DNA from 4 places in the Chryseobacterium sp. KCF3-3 genome. Region 1 is predicted to be linked to each of the others. Evidence: riboswitches for the same ligand, from Rfam matches in the RefSeq annotation. Region 1 holds a riboswitch; each other region holds the start of a gene.
What was found. Region 1 has a riboswitch for cobalamin ahead of metE (5-methyltetrahydropteroyltriglutamate--homocysteine S-methyltransferase). Riboswitches for the same ligand answer to the same signal wherever they lie in the genome.
Positions count from the first base shown of each region.

Region 2: another riboswitch for cobalamin. It lies ahead of ACKTTZ_RS15090 (T9SS type A sorting domain-containing protein); the one in region 1 lies ahead of metE (5-methyltetrahydropteroyltriglutamate--homocysteine S-methyltransferase).
Region 3: another riboswitch for cobalamin. It lies ahead of ACKTTZ_RS01275 (acyl-CoA thioesterase); the one in region 1 lies ahead of metE (5-methyltetrahydropteroyltriglutamate--homocysteine S-methyltransferase).
Region 4: another riboswitch for cobalamin. It lies ahead of ACKTTZ_RS02040 (TonB-dependent siderophore receptor); the one in region 1 lies ahead of metE (5-methyltetrahydropteroyltriglutamate--homocysteine S-methyltransferase).

Region 1 covers NZ_AP035792.1:4,146,093-4,149,250, forward strand. The annotation lists gene ACKTTZ_RS18465 (LytR/AlgR family response regulator transcription factor) at 1-277, shown strand, start outside; gene ACKTTZ_RS18470 (Lrp/AsnC family transcriptional regulator) at 301-762, opposite strand; cobalamin riboswitch at 958-1,144, shown strand; gene metE (5-methyltetrahydropteroyltriglutamate--homocysteine S-methyltransferase) at 1,323-3,158, shown strand, end outside.
Region 2 covers NZ_AP035792.1:3,330,089-3,333,246, forward strand. The annotation lists gene ACKTTZ_RS15090 (T9SS type A sorting domain-containing protein) at 347-1,453, opposite strand; cobalamin riboswitch at 1,516-1,708, opposite strand; gene ACKTTZ_RS15095 (esterase-like activity of phytase family protein) at 1,933-3,158, shown strand, end outside.
Region 3 covers NZ_AP035792.1:269,402-272,559, forward strand. The annotation lists gene ACKTTZ_RS01265 (ATP-binding cassette domain-containing protein) at 1-592, shown strand, start outside; gene ACKTTZ_RS01270 (hypothetical protein) at 623-1,423, shown strand; cobalamin riboswitch at 1,457-1,637, shown strand; gene ACKTTZ_RS01275 (acyl-CoA thioesterase) at 1,753-2,136, shown strand; gene ACKTTZ_RS01280 (HD domain-containing protein) at 2,196-2,786, opposite strand; gene ACKTTZ_RS01285 (XAC2610-related protein) at 2,788-3,158, opposite strand, start outside.
Region 4 covers NZ_AP035792.1:440,098-443,255, reverse strand. The annotation lists gene ACKTTZ_RS02050 (AraC family transcriptional regulator) at 1-31, opposite strand, end outside; gene ACKTTZ_RS02045 (T9SS type A sorting domain-containing protein) at 186-1,499, shown strand; cobalamin riboswitch at 1,636-1,814, shown strand; gene ACKTTZ_RS02040 (TonB-dependent siderophore receptor) at 1,846-3,158, shown strand, end outside.

The DNA of each region.
Region 1 (3,158 bases):
CTCTTTCTTTGGAGCAGAAGAAGGAGTTGTTTTTGCTTTTGATACAGCAGGAAAAAAACATCTGTTGAATGAATCTACTTTAAAAGAAATTGAAATGCAGTTGAATCCTTCAGATTTTTTCAGGATCAACCGGAGTGAGCTTGTTCAGAAAAATCATATTGAAAGAATAGAGCGATACAATAAAAATACACTTTCTGTTCAGATAAAAGGGCAGAAAGATCATCTTATCACAAGCCAGAGCAATACTTCCACGTTCAGAAAATGGATTGAAGAATAAATGGGTTCTCCGGTTTTATACCGTTAAATAGTCAGCCCATGGTTATTTTTTACCTCAGCCATCACAAAAGTACTGTGCGTACTTCCTATGGAATCTACAGATCCAAGCTTATTGAATACAAAATCCTGATAATGCTTCATATCCCTTACCTGAACTTTCAGAAGGAAATCAAAATCTCCGGAAATATTGTAGCATTCGGCAACTTCTTCAATTTCCAGAATCTCTTTTACAAAATCATAACCTACAGATCTGTCGTGAATTTTGAGTTTGATCTGGCAGAAAACCGTAAACCCACGATTCAGTTTTTCAGCATCAAGAACAGCTGCATATCTTTTAACAAAACCATCCTGTTCCAGTCTTTTTACCCTTTCAAAAACAGGTGAGGTGGATAGGTTGATTTCTTTTGCAAGTTCCTTAACGGTCAGTTTAGCATTTTTCTGGAGCAGCCTGAGCAGCTGTACATCCTTGTCATCGAGTTGTTCCACAGAATATTATTCTTTTAAATGATTAAAACAGTCAAATGTACAGAATTATATTCTTCTATTTATATTTTATAAAGTTTAATTTGCTTAATTGTTTGATGTTTGTTGTGGTTTTGTTCTGTATTGTTAATTTTACACAAAATTAAAAACTTTTACTGATGGCCATAGTCAAAGGTAAAAGTACAGTTCTTTACAGATACTTCATCAAACAGGAAAGGTTTTACTTAAGGTAGATTAATAGGGAATCGTGTGCAAATCACGAGCTGTCGCGCAACTGTAAGTAACACACCAAAGGTTTCTGTCCTTGTAGATCCACTGCCAAAAGCGGGAAGGATGACGGAAACTGTTACAAGTCAGGAGACCTGCCTTTACTGAATTGACAATGCTTTCGCGGTCTGAAGCTTTGGGGTCATACAGATGATATATCGGATTTGAGTATTTTCTTTTGTAAAGGAAATTACGCTGTCTGCTATATCATGACTTTCCTGAATCTTCTTCTGCTAAAACATCACGAAGCCTTTTAAAGAACTTTCCCAATAAGTTTAATTAAAAAGTTTAAAAAAATGCAAACTCACATCCTTGGCTATCCGCGTATTGGTAGCAAAAGAGAACTTAAAAAAGCCTGCGAGCAGTATTGGTCAGGTAAAATCCTTTTGGAAGAACTTCTGAATACCGGAAGGACGATCTGCAACCAAAACTGGAATATTCAGAAAGAAGCAGGAATAGACCTTATCCCGTGTAATGATTTTTCATACTATGACCAGGTTTTGGATATGAGCCTTGTAGTAGGAGCAATTCCAACACGTTATCATGAAGTGGTGCTTAAAAAGAACAATACTGAGTTGGATCTTTATTTTGCGATGGCAAGAGGATATCAGAAAGACGGATTGGACATTACCGCAATGGAAATGACAAAATGGTTCGATACCAACTATCACTATATCGTTCCGGAATTTTATAAAAATCAACAGTTTAAACTGAGCTCAGATAAAATTTTCAATGAATTTGCAGGAGCAAAACAAGCTGGAATCAATGCAAAACCGGTGATTATCGGACTGGTTTCTTATCTGTTATTAGGAAAAGAAAAAGAAGAAGACTTCGATAAATTGGATCTGGCTGGAAATCTTCTTACTGTTTATACAGAGATTTTAACTAAACTTCAGGATCAGGGAGCAGAATGGATTCAGTTTGATGAACCTTTTCTGGCCTTGGATTTAACAGAAAAAGCCAAAGAAACGTATCTTTCTGTGTATGCCGAAATCAGAAAACGTTTCCCAAAACTGAAATTTATTGTAGCTACGTATTTTGACGGATTAAAAGATAACACATCACTTGCTGTTTCCCTTCCGGTGAATACATTGCATGTTGATCTGGTGAGAAATCCTGAACAACTTGATGAGGTTCTGAATGTTATTCCTGAAAGTTTAAGCCTTTCATTAGGAGTAATCGACGGTAGAAATATCTGGAAAAATGATTATGAGAAATCATTGTCATTCATCAGAAAAGCTGTTGAAAAATTAGGCTCTGAAAGAATTTTCATTGCACCATCATGTTCATTGCTTCATTCACCTTGTGACCTTGATTTTGAAACCAATCTTAATCCTGAAATTAAAAACTGGCTGGCTTTTGCTAAACAAAAAGTGACAGAAGTAGTAACCCTTAAAGAATTGGCATCCGGAACGGAAAATGAACAGATTCTTGAAGCATTCGAAGAAAATAAAAAAGCAATTGAAAGCAGAAGAACTTCTTCTCTTATCCATAATGATCAGGTAAAACAAAGAGCGAATGCCGTTACTGAAAAAGATGCTCAGAGAATAAATACCTTTAAAATCCGTAAAGAAGAACAGCAGGAAGTATTGCAGCTTCCTTTATTTCCAACCACCACCATCGGGTCATTCCCGCAAACCACAGAAGTAAGAAGCTGGAGAGCCAAATTCAAAAAAGGAGAGCTTACCGCAGAACAATATGACACCTTGTTGAAAGAAGAAACGCAGAGAACAATCCGCTGGCAGGAAGACATCGGAATTGATGTATTGGTTCACGGAGAATTTGAGCGCAATGACATGGTAGAATACTTCGGAGAACAGCTGGAAGGATTTGTATTCACTAAAAACGGTTGGGTACAAAGCTACGGAAGCCGTTGTGTGAAACCGCCTGTAATTTTTGGAGATGTTTCCCGCCCGACTCCGATGACTGTGTATTGGTCTGAATATGCACAATCCCAGACTGAAAAATGGGTAAAAGGAATGTTGACAGGTCCTGTTACGATTTTACAGTGGTCTTTTGTCCGTGATGATCAGCCTCGTTCAGAAACATGTAAGCAGATTGCTTTGGCGATTCGTGATGAAGTGGTGGATCTGGAAAAAGCAGGAATCAGAATTATTCAGATTGATGAACCT
Region 2 (3,158 bases), 820 kb from region 1:
ATTTTAAAATCATAAGAAAACCGCACCAGATTGGTGCGGTTTTTTTGTTGGATTTGTATTTTAATCACTCATTTAAGTTATTTACCAAATGCTTAGACTCCTGTGGAAAGACACAATTGGAATAATGGTTTATCCATACAGTTTGTCATTCCGTAAGAATACAGCATAAGGATTCAACAACAGATGTGAGAGAAAAATTACAAACCAGATCAAAATTCCAACTGAAGGGGTAAAAATTCCCCTCCGCTGGAGGGGTGGCGAAAATTCAAAGAATTTTTGACGGGGTGGTTTTCAACAGTATATTTTACTCACATCTTCACAAAAAAAGCGACTCAAGTCGCTTTCTCTATTTCTTAACAATCTTATGGATCGTTGTATTTTCAGAGGTCTTAATTTCCACAAAATAAACTCCAGAGTTTAAAGAATGAATATCAATCTTAGTAACTTGGGAAGTCATTACTTTCTGTCCTGCTACAGAATAGATATTCACTTCTTTCAGTTTCTCAGCCGTTTCAATCTGAATAAAATCACTTGCCGGGTTTGGATAAATATTGAGTTTTTTCTTTGTCACAGAAGAAATTCCTAAAGTCAGCTGTGCTTCAGAGGGTGTAAATGGTCTTCTTAGCCCAAAGCTCAACCCAAACCAATCATTATTGCTCAGCTGAATCTGAGAAAGGCTGGCTTTTGTTTGCCAGCTTGATAGATCTTTTCCTTTATATAGCTTCCAGCTGTCTGATCCGGAAGCATTCCCTGCAAAGGAATTCAATGATAGAGTAGCAATCTGATTATTCGCTAATGCAAAATTAAAATAAGAAGCCTGAGATTGGATCAGTTGTAAAGCCTGCTCAGCATTGATACTTCCGTTGTATGTAATTCCAAAAACAAAAGAATTCGCATTTCCGTTGGCATTATCAGTTCCGAAATCAATAACGACAAGGCTTTTATTAGTTCCTGTTCCCACCCAGTTCGTAACCTGAGACGGAGTAAACCAGGCAGAACTGTAGGCTGGAACGGGAGAAGAAGGAGGAATATCGTAATGATCAAGGCCGTAAGTCACTCCATACCATTTTCCGTCCTCCAAAGGCGTATAACCTACACCATTGTTCCATGTCATGTTTGATGAACTGGATCCGGACCATGTTATCCAGCTGTCATCAACAGTAGATGTGTGATGATTATAATTCAGAATAGAAAGATATCCCGTAGGAATGTCAACCTGCATTTGGGATTCTGCTGCCACAATTGCATTGATAAGATCTTCCATCAACAGGCCATCGCCGTCAAAACGATATCCCCATGCATAAGAATTGGGAGAGCTGTCATCATTAAAATCTGCAATGAAATATGCTTTTTTAGAACCTGTTCCTACCCAAAATTTAATGTCGTTTTCTGTAAATTGGGCCGACAATACCTGCATGCAAAGCAGTAAGAAAAAAAGATAGATTTTCCTCATGATATAATTAATTTAAAGTTTTATTCCCGAAACTTATCTTCAGAGGAGAAATAATTCTTTCTCTGAATCTGGTGCTTTACGGCAGGTCTCCTGGCTCACATCTTACAGCTTCCTTCCCGGATTTTCAGGTCCAGTGGTTTTTCGTGCAGTAAGTTTAAACAGTTTACAGTTGCGGGTACAGCCCAAGATTTGAATATTATTCTCACTTGATTCCCTATTAATGAACATTGTTCAGCCTTAAAACGCTGCAAATATATCATATAAATTGATAAGTCCGTTTTGTGAATTATTTTCCTTTAAAAAGTTGATTTTCAAATTGATTAACGATTGGGCTGGATTCTTGGTTTTTCATTTTCAAACAGGTTCTTTTATTATTTATCTTCAATGCATTCTGTCTGTTCTATTGTTAAAAAACAATTATCATTGTATTTAAGATCAGTTTACAATCAAGCCCTATTTTCGCAGCCATAAAATAGCATATGAAAAAATTACTATGTTCTGTGGGTATACTGGCTGTATTGGCTTCCTGTAAAAGTGATGACGATACCACAATGATTAATCAGGATATTAATTATTCCAAACTACCTCAGGAATTTCCATTTACAAAACTGGCTACAATAAACGGTGTGGATGTTATTAACGGTGGCTTTGGTTCCGGAGCAGCTGCTCATCCTACAAGAAAGGGAGAATTTTATGTCATTACAGATAGAGGTCCTAATACCGACTTCCAGAATGGGAAAAAGTTTCTTGCTCCTAATTTTACTCCAACCATTATGCATTTTAAAATCAATGCTGACGGAAATGTAGAGGTCATCAAATATATTAAACTTAAAAATCCATCCGGACAACCTATTACAGGACTTCCAAATCCTGTAGGAATGGGAAGTACCGGAGAAGTAGCTTATGATGCTTCCGGAAATGTTTTGGGTACTGATCAATATGGTCTTGATAGCGAAAGTATTGTTGCTGCCGCTGATGGTACATTCTGGGTTTCTGATGAATATGGTCCACATATCGTACATTACAGTGTAGACGGAGTAGAAATGGAAAGAATAAGCCCTGTTGGCGTAAATACAGGACCAAGAAAACTACCAGCTGTTTTAGCAAAAAGAAGAGCCAACAGAGGAATGGAAGGACTTTGCATGACTCCGGATGGAAGAACATTGGTAGGTACAATACAATCCATGATGTTTGTTCCTAGTAAAGCATTGGCCACCAATACTACTTTAACGAGAATTGTCACTTTTGATATTATTACAGGGCAAACCAAGCAGTTTTTATACAAACAGGATGGTGGCGCTTCTGATTCGGTGTGTGATATTACAGCCATCAGCAATAATGAATTCCTGGTGATTGAAAGAGACGGAAATTTCGGTTCTCAGGGAGGAATCAAAAAAGTATACAGAATCAATCTGAGCAATGCTTCCGATGTGAACGGAGCCGATATTAATGCGGTGGACGGAATGAAAATTAACGGAAAAGCTTTAGAGCAGTGTTCATGGGATGAAATTACCAATGCAGGAATAAAAGCTGTTACCAAAACATTAGCCGTAGATCTGGTTGCAAAACTGGGTTACGAGCATGATAAATTCGAAGGAATTGTTTATTTAGGAAATAATAAACTGGCTGTTTTCAATGATGATGATTTTGGAGTAGTGGATGATGGAAACGGAAATCCAAAAGCTAAAATTTTACCTAAAACGGG
Region 3 (3,158 bases), 1.7 Mb from region 1:
GGCATGTGAAACCGGGCAGATTATTGGAATTCTGGGCAGAAATGGTGTTGGAAAATCGACATTATTAAAAATTATTTTCGGAACTATAAGTAGCGATACCCAGTTTATAAGGTACAATGATAAAGTTCTGAAAAGCATTTCCGACAGAAAAAACAGAATTGCCTACCTGCCACAGGATACTTTCTTGCCAAAATACAATACCATTAAAAGCTTAATTCCTCTTTTTTGCAATAAGAAAAATACTGATCTATTATTCACTTCAGATCTGATCCGTCCTTTTTTGTCAGAGAAACCTAAAAATCTTTCCAGAGGTGAGCAGAGAGTCATTGAAGCTTTAATGATTATTTATTCCGAAGCGGATTTTATTTTACTTGATGAACCCTTCCACAGTCTTTCTCCGAAAATTTCTACAGCATTGAAAACAGCAATCATTGAACAGTCTAAGTATAAAGGATTCATTATTTCTGATCATAATTATCAGGAGGTTCTCGATATTTCACACCAAATATTTCTTCTTCGTGAAGGCTATCTGAAACAAATACAAGATTTAAAAGAACTGCAACGGTATAATTATCTTCCGAAAAGCATTTAATTTATATATTTGAGGGATCAAAAAATTTTCATGATGACTTTCATAAATAAAGCATTCTATTTATCCGCTTTCAGTATTTTATCTATTGCCTTTGTAAAAGGGCAGACAAAAGTTCCTTTTGGAGTTGTAAAAGCTGAAGAAGGATATGCCAATGTACGTGTACATAAAGACGATTACCGAAAAATTGTAGACAAGATCCGTATGCGTAAAGGAGATGTATTTGTTTATGTAAAACCAGCTCCCGGAGAAACGGAATGGATCTGGATCAAATATCCTGAGAAACAAGATGACGACAAGCCTTTTGTACGTTATGAAACTCTTGATAAGGAAGGCATGGTGAATAAAGGACGTATTGCCTATGTGGACCAGCTCCCTGCCTACACTCCATCTAGATCTAAAAACGGAAAATCCCTTATTTTTACAGACAATTCTGATCCTAAGATTCCTACTGCCCAAAGAAGCAAAGTGGTGATTGATATTTATCCTTCCAATGCCGGATACCGTAAAAAAGAAAAAGATGCAGAAGGAAAAATTCTTACCATTGATAAAGTAAAACCATGGGGAATCGGAAATGACCTTCCCGAAGGAATGACCGAAATCAAATCCATCAGAGTACAGCAACCCGGAAGAGGTTCTGTTTTTGTAAGAGAAGCCATCAAAAATATGTTCCAGCCTACCATGGATTTTGAGAACATTGGAGTTACTTCCCTTGATAACGATAATATTTTCCTTTATATGATAAACGGTTCAGGAGAAAACAGATACACTACACTCTGGACGATTAAGAAAGGAAGAGTAATCAGCCAGATTATTTTCCATAATCCGGAATAAATTCATTATTTTTGCACCCGAAAAGTTTTACACTTATTCATCACAGAAATTGGTTCTGCATCACTGCAGATTAAAAGGGAACCGTGTGAAAATCACGGACTGTCGCGCAACTGTAAGTAGCTGAAATCTTTATCAAAGATCCACTGTGCGAGGCATGGGAAGGAGATAAATGATGCTACAAGTCAGGAGACCTGCCTTTTTCTTAAACATGTAACTTTCGCGATTTGAAGTTGTATTGATCTGATGGATTGTTTCAGGAATTCTATAAGTTCCTGTCATTATTCTGTTGTTTTAATATCATTTCACATCGCTTTAATTAATAATGATATATGACTACAGAAGAAAGAATTGAAGCATCCGAAACCAGAATCTTTAAAGCGGTTTTCCCTAACACAACCAATCACTATGATACCCTTTTTGGAGGTACAGCAATGCAGCTGATGGATGAGGTAGCTTTTATCACAGCAACCCGTTTTGCCAGAAAAAGAGTGGTAACGGTAAGCAGCGATAAGATCGATTTCAAAAAACCTATTCCTGCCGGAACCATTGTTGAGCTGATCGGGAAAGTTTCATACGTGGGAAAAACCAGTATGAAAGTGAATGTTGAAATTTATACTGAACAGATGTATTCCTATGAAAGAGAAAAAGCAATTATAGGTGATTTTACTTTTGTAGCGATTGACGAATTCAAGAAACCAATTCAGATACTATAAATAATAAAGCATCGGGCGGCCATTGGCCGCCCGATGCTTTATTATATTTTTCATTGAAATTATTTCAGCACTTTTTCTGTTTCCAGACTTTTATTCAATAAAAGCTCAAAAGCCTCTCCCATTTCATCCGATGCTCTTCTGATCGCATTTTCAAGCATATTTCGGATTTGTCTTTCTGTCACTCCAGCTTCTGTCCAGCTTTTTCCGGAAGTATGAGAATTTAAGATAAACGGCATGATTCTATCAATTCCACACGCAAAAATAGCATCAGGAGTTTTCTCATCCTCAAATTCCAGCCATAAATTAAAAAATTCCGAACGCAAAGGTTCATCCAGAATTCCAAAGATTTTCTGGGCCGAAGCTTTCTCTCTTTCAAACTTTCCTACCATTGCTTTTTCGTCAAAAATAAAAGTATCTCCCGCTTCTATTTCTACAAGATCATGAATGGAAAGCATTCTTATCACTCTCAACAAATCAATATCTGCACGGTTTTTAGCATACGGATAAAGGATCTGAGCCAGAATAATAATCTGCCAGGAGTGTTCCGCTGTATTCTCTCTTCGGGAATCATCTGCATTATAATTTCTTCGCTGTACGTTTTTAAGTGCATCTACTGCCAGAATAAAATCAATCTCTTTCTGAATTTTCATCTTACTTCTTATTTCTGTTATATTGATCAGACGGATATACCTTTGTTTTGGTAATCCATTTATTATTTATCTTTTCTTTAGTGGTCACTTTTACAGAGCCTTCAACACTCATATCCTCTTCTTTTTCAAAAACTTTGTCAAGTCCTTTATTCGGAATTACAGCATATTCTGTGGTAAAAATATCACAGCAGCCGGACTTTCCATAAGAAATAAGACGTTTACGCTGGGCATCGACATCAAAAATATCCAGACCATTTGAACCCAGCTCTGTAAGTTCCTCGCTTTTTACAAACCCCATTCTTGTTTTGTTGAAGACATATACGTCATAAGATGCTCCGCTATAATTTCCCATATTTCCGTTTCGTATCGCAA
Region 4 (3,158 bases), 1.9 Mb from region 1:
TGTTTTTTTGAATAGTTCTGGTAAAATCCATATTCAAAATATTGTTTTGTATCTGTTTGGTTATTAGGTTTTTAAAAATTAAATTCTTTTAAAATTCACGAATTATGAAAGCCAATTTCTTTTGACAAGGTGAATATTGTATTAATATTGTTTTCACCAATTCGAAACGCTAAATATAATAAAATATGAAAAATTTTTACAGAGTATCAATGAAAATGTTGACGGCTTGTCTTTTTCTGAAATTTGGTTTTGCAGAAGCTCAGCTTACTGTAATAGGTTTGGGAAATTATAATGTAGGAGCAGTCTCAGACAATGGAGTCGTAAGTATGCATACAAGTGGAGGAGGAATATATAAATGGGATGCAGCGGGAGGACTTGTACAGATTGGTTCTATATCAAACGGTTATCCGGCTGCTGGTAGAACTGTTGTTTCGAATGACGGAACTAAAATATCGTCATCCATTACAAATGCAGCAACGGGATTCAATGAAATATCAACTTATGATGTAGCTACTTCCACCTGGGTAAACAGAGGTGGGCTTGTTCCTACTGGATGGGATGGCAGTGTAAGTTCAACCTGGGGCATGACTACCAATGGAAGTACGATCGTAGGTTTAGGATTTCTTACTGCTGCGAACGCACATGCTGTGAAATGGGATGCTGTAAGCGGAATGATAGATTTGGGAAGTATGGTTCCCGGACGCAGCTCCAGAGCCAATGCAATCAATGCTGCAGGAACAGTAATTGTAGGTTGGCAGGATGAGCCGACCGGAACAAGAAGTGGGGCAAAATGGCAGGATGGAGTAGAAAGTTTTATTACAGATAATAATGGAAACAATGTGGGAGAAGCAGGAGGAATTTCTGCAGACGGAAATACCATCATAGGCTCAGCAAATCCTAATCCTTATGTCTGGAATGCGGTAAGTGGACTTACTTATATAACACATCCTAATGCTTCTTTCAGCTTCAAAGGAGGAGCAACAGGAATTTCTGCTGATGGGAAAAAAGTAATAGGGTACTACAGAGCATTTGGAGCACCTCCTATGTCAGGGGAAGGCTTTATCTGGACCTCTGCTAGCGGAAGAATTAATCTGAATGATTATGCCGCGTCTTTAGGAATTGCTACCAATGGAGTCACGATGGGGCTTCCTTTAGCGATTTCACAGGACGGAAAAAAAATTGCCGGAACTGGGACAAATGCTTCAGGGCAGATGATTGCTTTTTATCTGGATACTTCTCAATTTTTATCGGTCAATGATGCCGTGAAAGAGAAAAACAGTATAGGAATCTATCCTAATCCTGTGACTGATATTCTATATTTTAAAGGAAAGGGAAAAATAGAGAAAGCTGAAATTTATAATATGGTTGGACAAAAGGTAAAATCATTTGATACGGTAGAAGGGCAGATTGATGTTTCATCGCTGTCAAAAGGAGATTATATTTTACAATACTCTGTAAAAGGAGTAAAACAGGAGGCTTATAAATTTATAAAAAAATAACATATATAAATAGTAAAGTAGTGGGATGAATGGCTGTTTTCAATATTGAAAGCGGCCGTTCTTTTTTGTGTATATAACAAAAGGATAGCATGTTGGTATAGAAAAGCCTGGTTTTTGGCGAATACATATAAAAAACTATCTTTGCAAAAATTTTGGTTTCCAGTATTTTGGAATGAAAAGGGAATCGGGTGTAACTCCCGGACTGTCCCCGCAACTGTAAATCGCAACTCAAGTTTCTGCAAAAAACCACTGTTTAATAACGGGAAGGAGCAGAATGCGAAAGTCAGGAGACCTGCCGGAATTATAATTAAAAAACATATTGCTTTCGGAGGAAAAGTAAAAAAGTATGGATATAAAAAGATCTTTAGTACTGCTTTTTTCATCGTATGGCTGTTTTCTTTTTGGACAAGAGAAGGCCATCGATACTGTTTATGTCTTCGACAATCAGATGAATAGGGTGAAACTTTTTCATCCGGTAAAAATAATTTCGGCGGAAGATGCCGAGAAAAACTCCAGTAATCTTTCTGAACTTCTGAGATTTCAGTCACAGGTTTTTATCAAAGAAAATGGCCGTGGTGCTGTTTCTTCACCTTCTTTCAGAGGAACTACCGCTCAGCAGACTGCTTTTGTCTGGAATGGGATTAATATCAATTCCAATTTTCTGGGGCAGGGAGATATCAATAATATTGCCTTGTTCGGATATGATCAGATTGGTGTAAAAGCCGGAGGAGGAAGTGTAATATACGGAAGTGGTGCCATTGGAGGAAGTATTCACCTGAATAATACGCTTGACTTTAATAAAGGTTTCCATGGTTCTTTATTTTCTGAAGTCGCTTCCTTTAACACTTATAATAATTTTATAAAAGGATCTTACAGCAATGATAGATTCAGTTTCAAAGCTTCCGGAAATTATTCTGTAAGTGAAAATGATTATAAGGTCAGTGACCTGAACTATATCAACAGAAACGGGAGTTATTACAATACAACATTTAATGTAGGAGCATCCTATAAAATTACAAACGATCATAAAATTTCGTGGCAAAGTCAGTTTTTTGATTCTTCGCAGCGCTTTCCTGTATATGAAGAAACGGGAACAAAAACGAAATATAAAACTCAGAGTGTAAGAAGCCTTCTTTCCTGGGACTGGAACAAAACAAAGTTCAGCAATTCCTTTAAAGCAGCTTATACAGAAGAGAATTTTCAATTTTTCGGTTCGTTAAATCAGCCTAAATCAAGTGGCGGAACCGGGAAAAATTATATCCTTAAAAATGATTTTAATTATTTCCTGAACTCAAAGTGGAATTTTAATATCATTGGAGAGTTTCAGGTCAATAAAGGAGAGGGATATATGAACGGAATATCCAGTGTGAGCAGAAATATTGGTTCTGTTTCAGGATTGTTAAGATATTTTGCAACAAAAGACCTGCGTTTTGAGGGTGGATTTAAGAAAGATTTTGTGGAAGATGTGAAGTCTCCGCTGATGTATTCATTCTCCGGAAAATGGAGTGCTGCAAAATGGTATGATGTAAGCTTTAATGTGTCAAAAAATTTCAGATTTCCATCCTTTAATGACATTTATTATGAACCGGGAGGAAATAAAGATCTGAGACCGGAAACTTCTACTCAGGTAGACATGACCAATGAGTTCAAAGTGGGAGA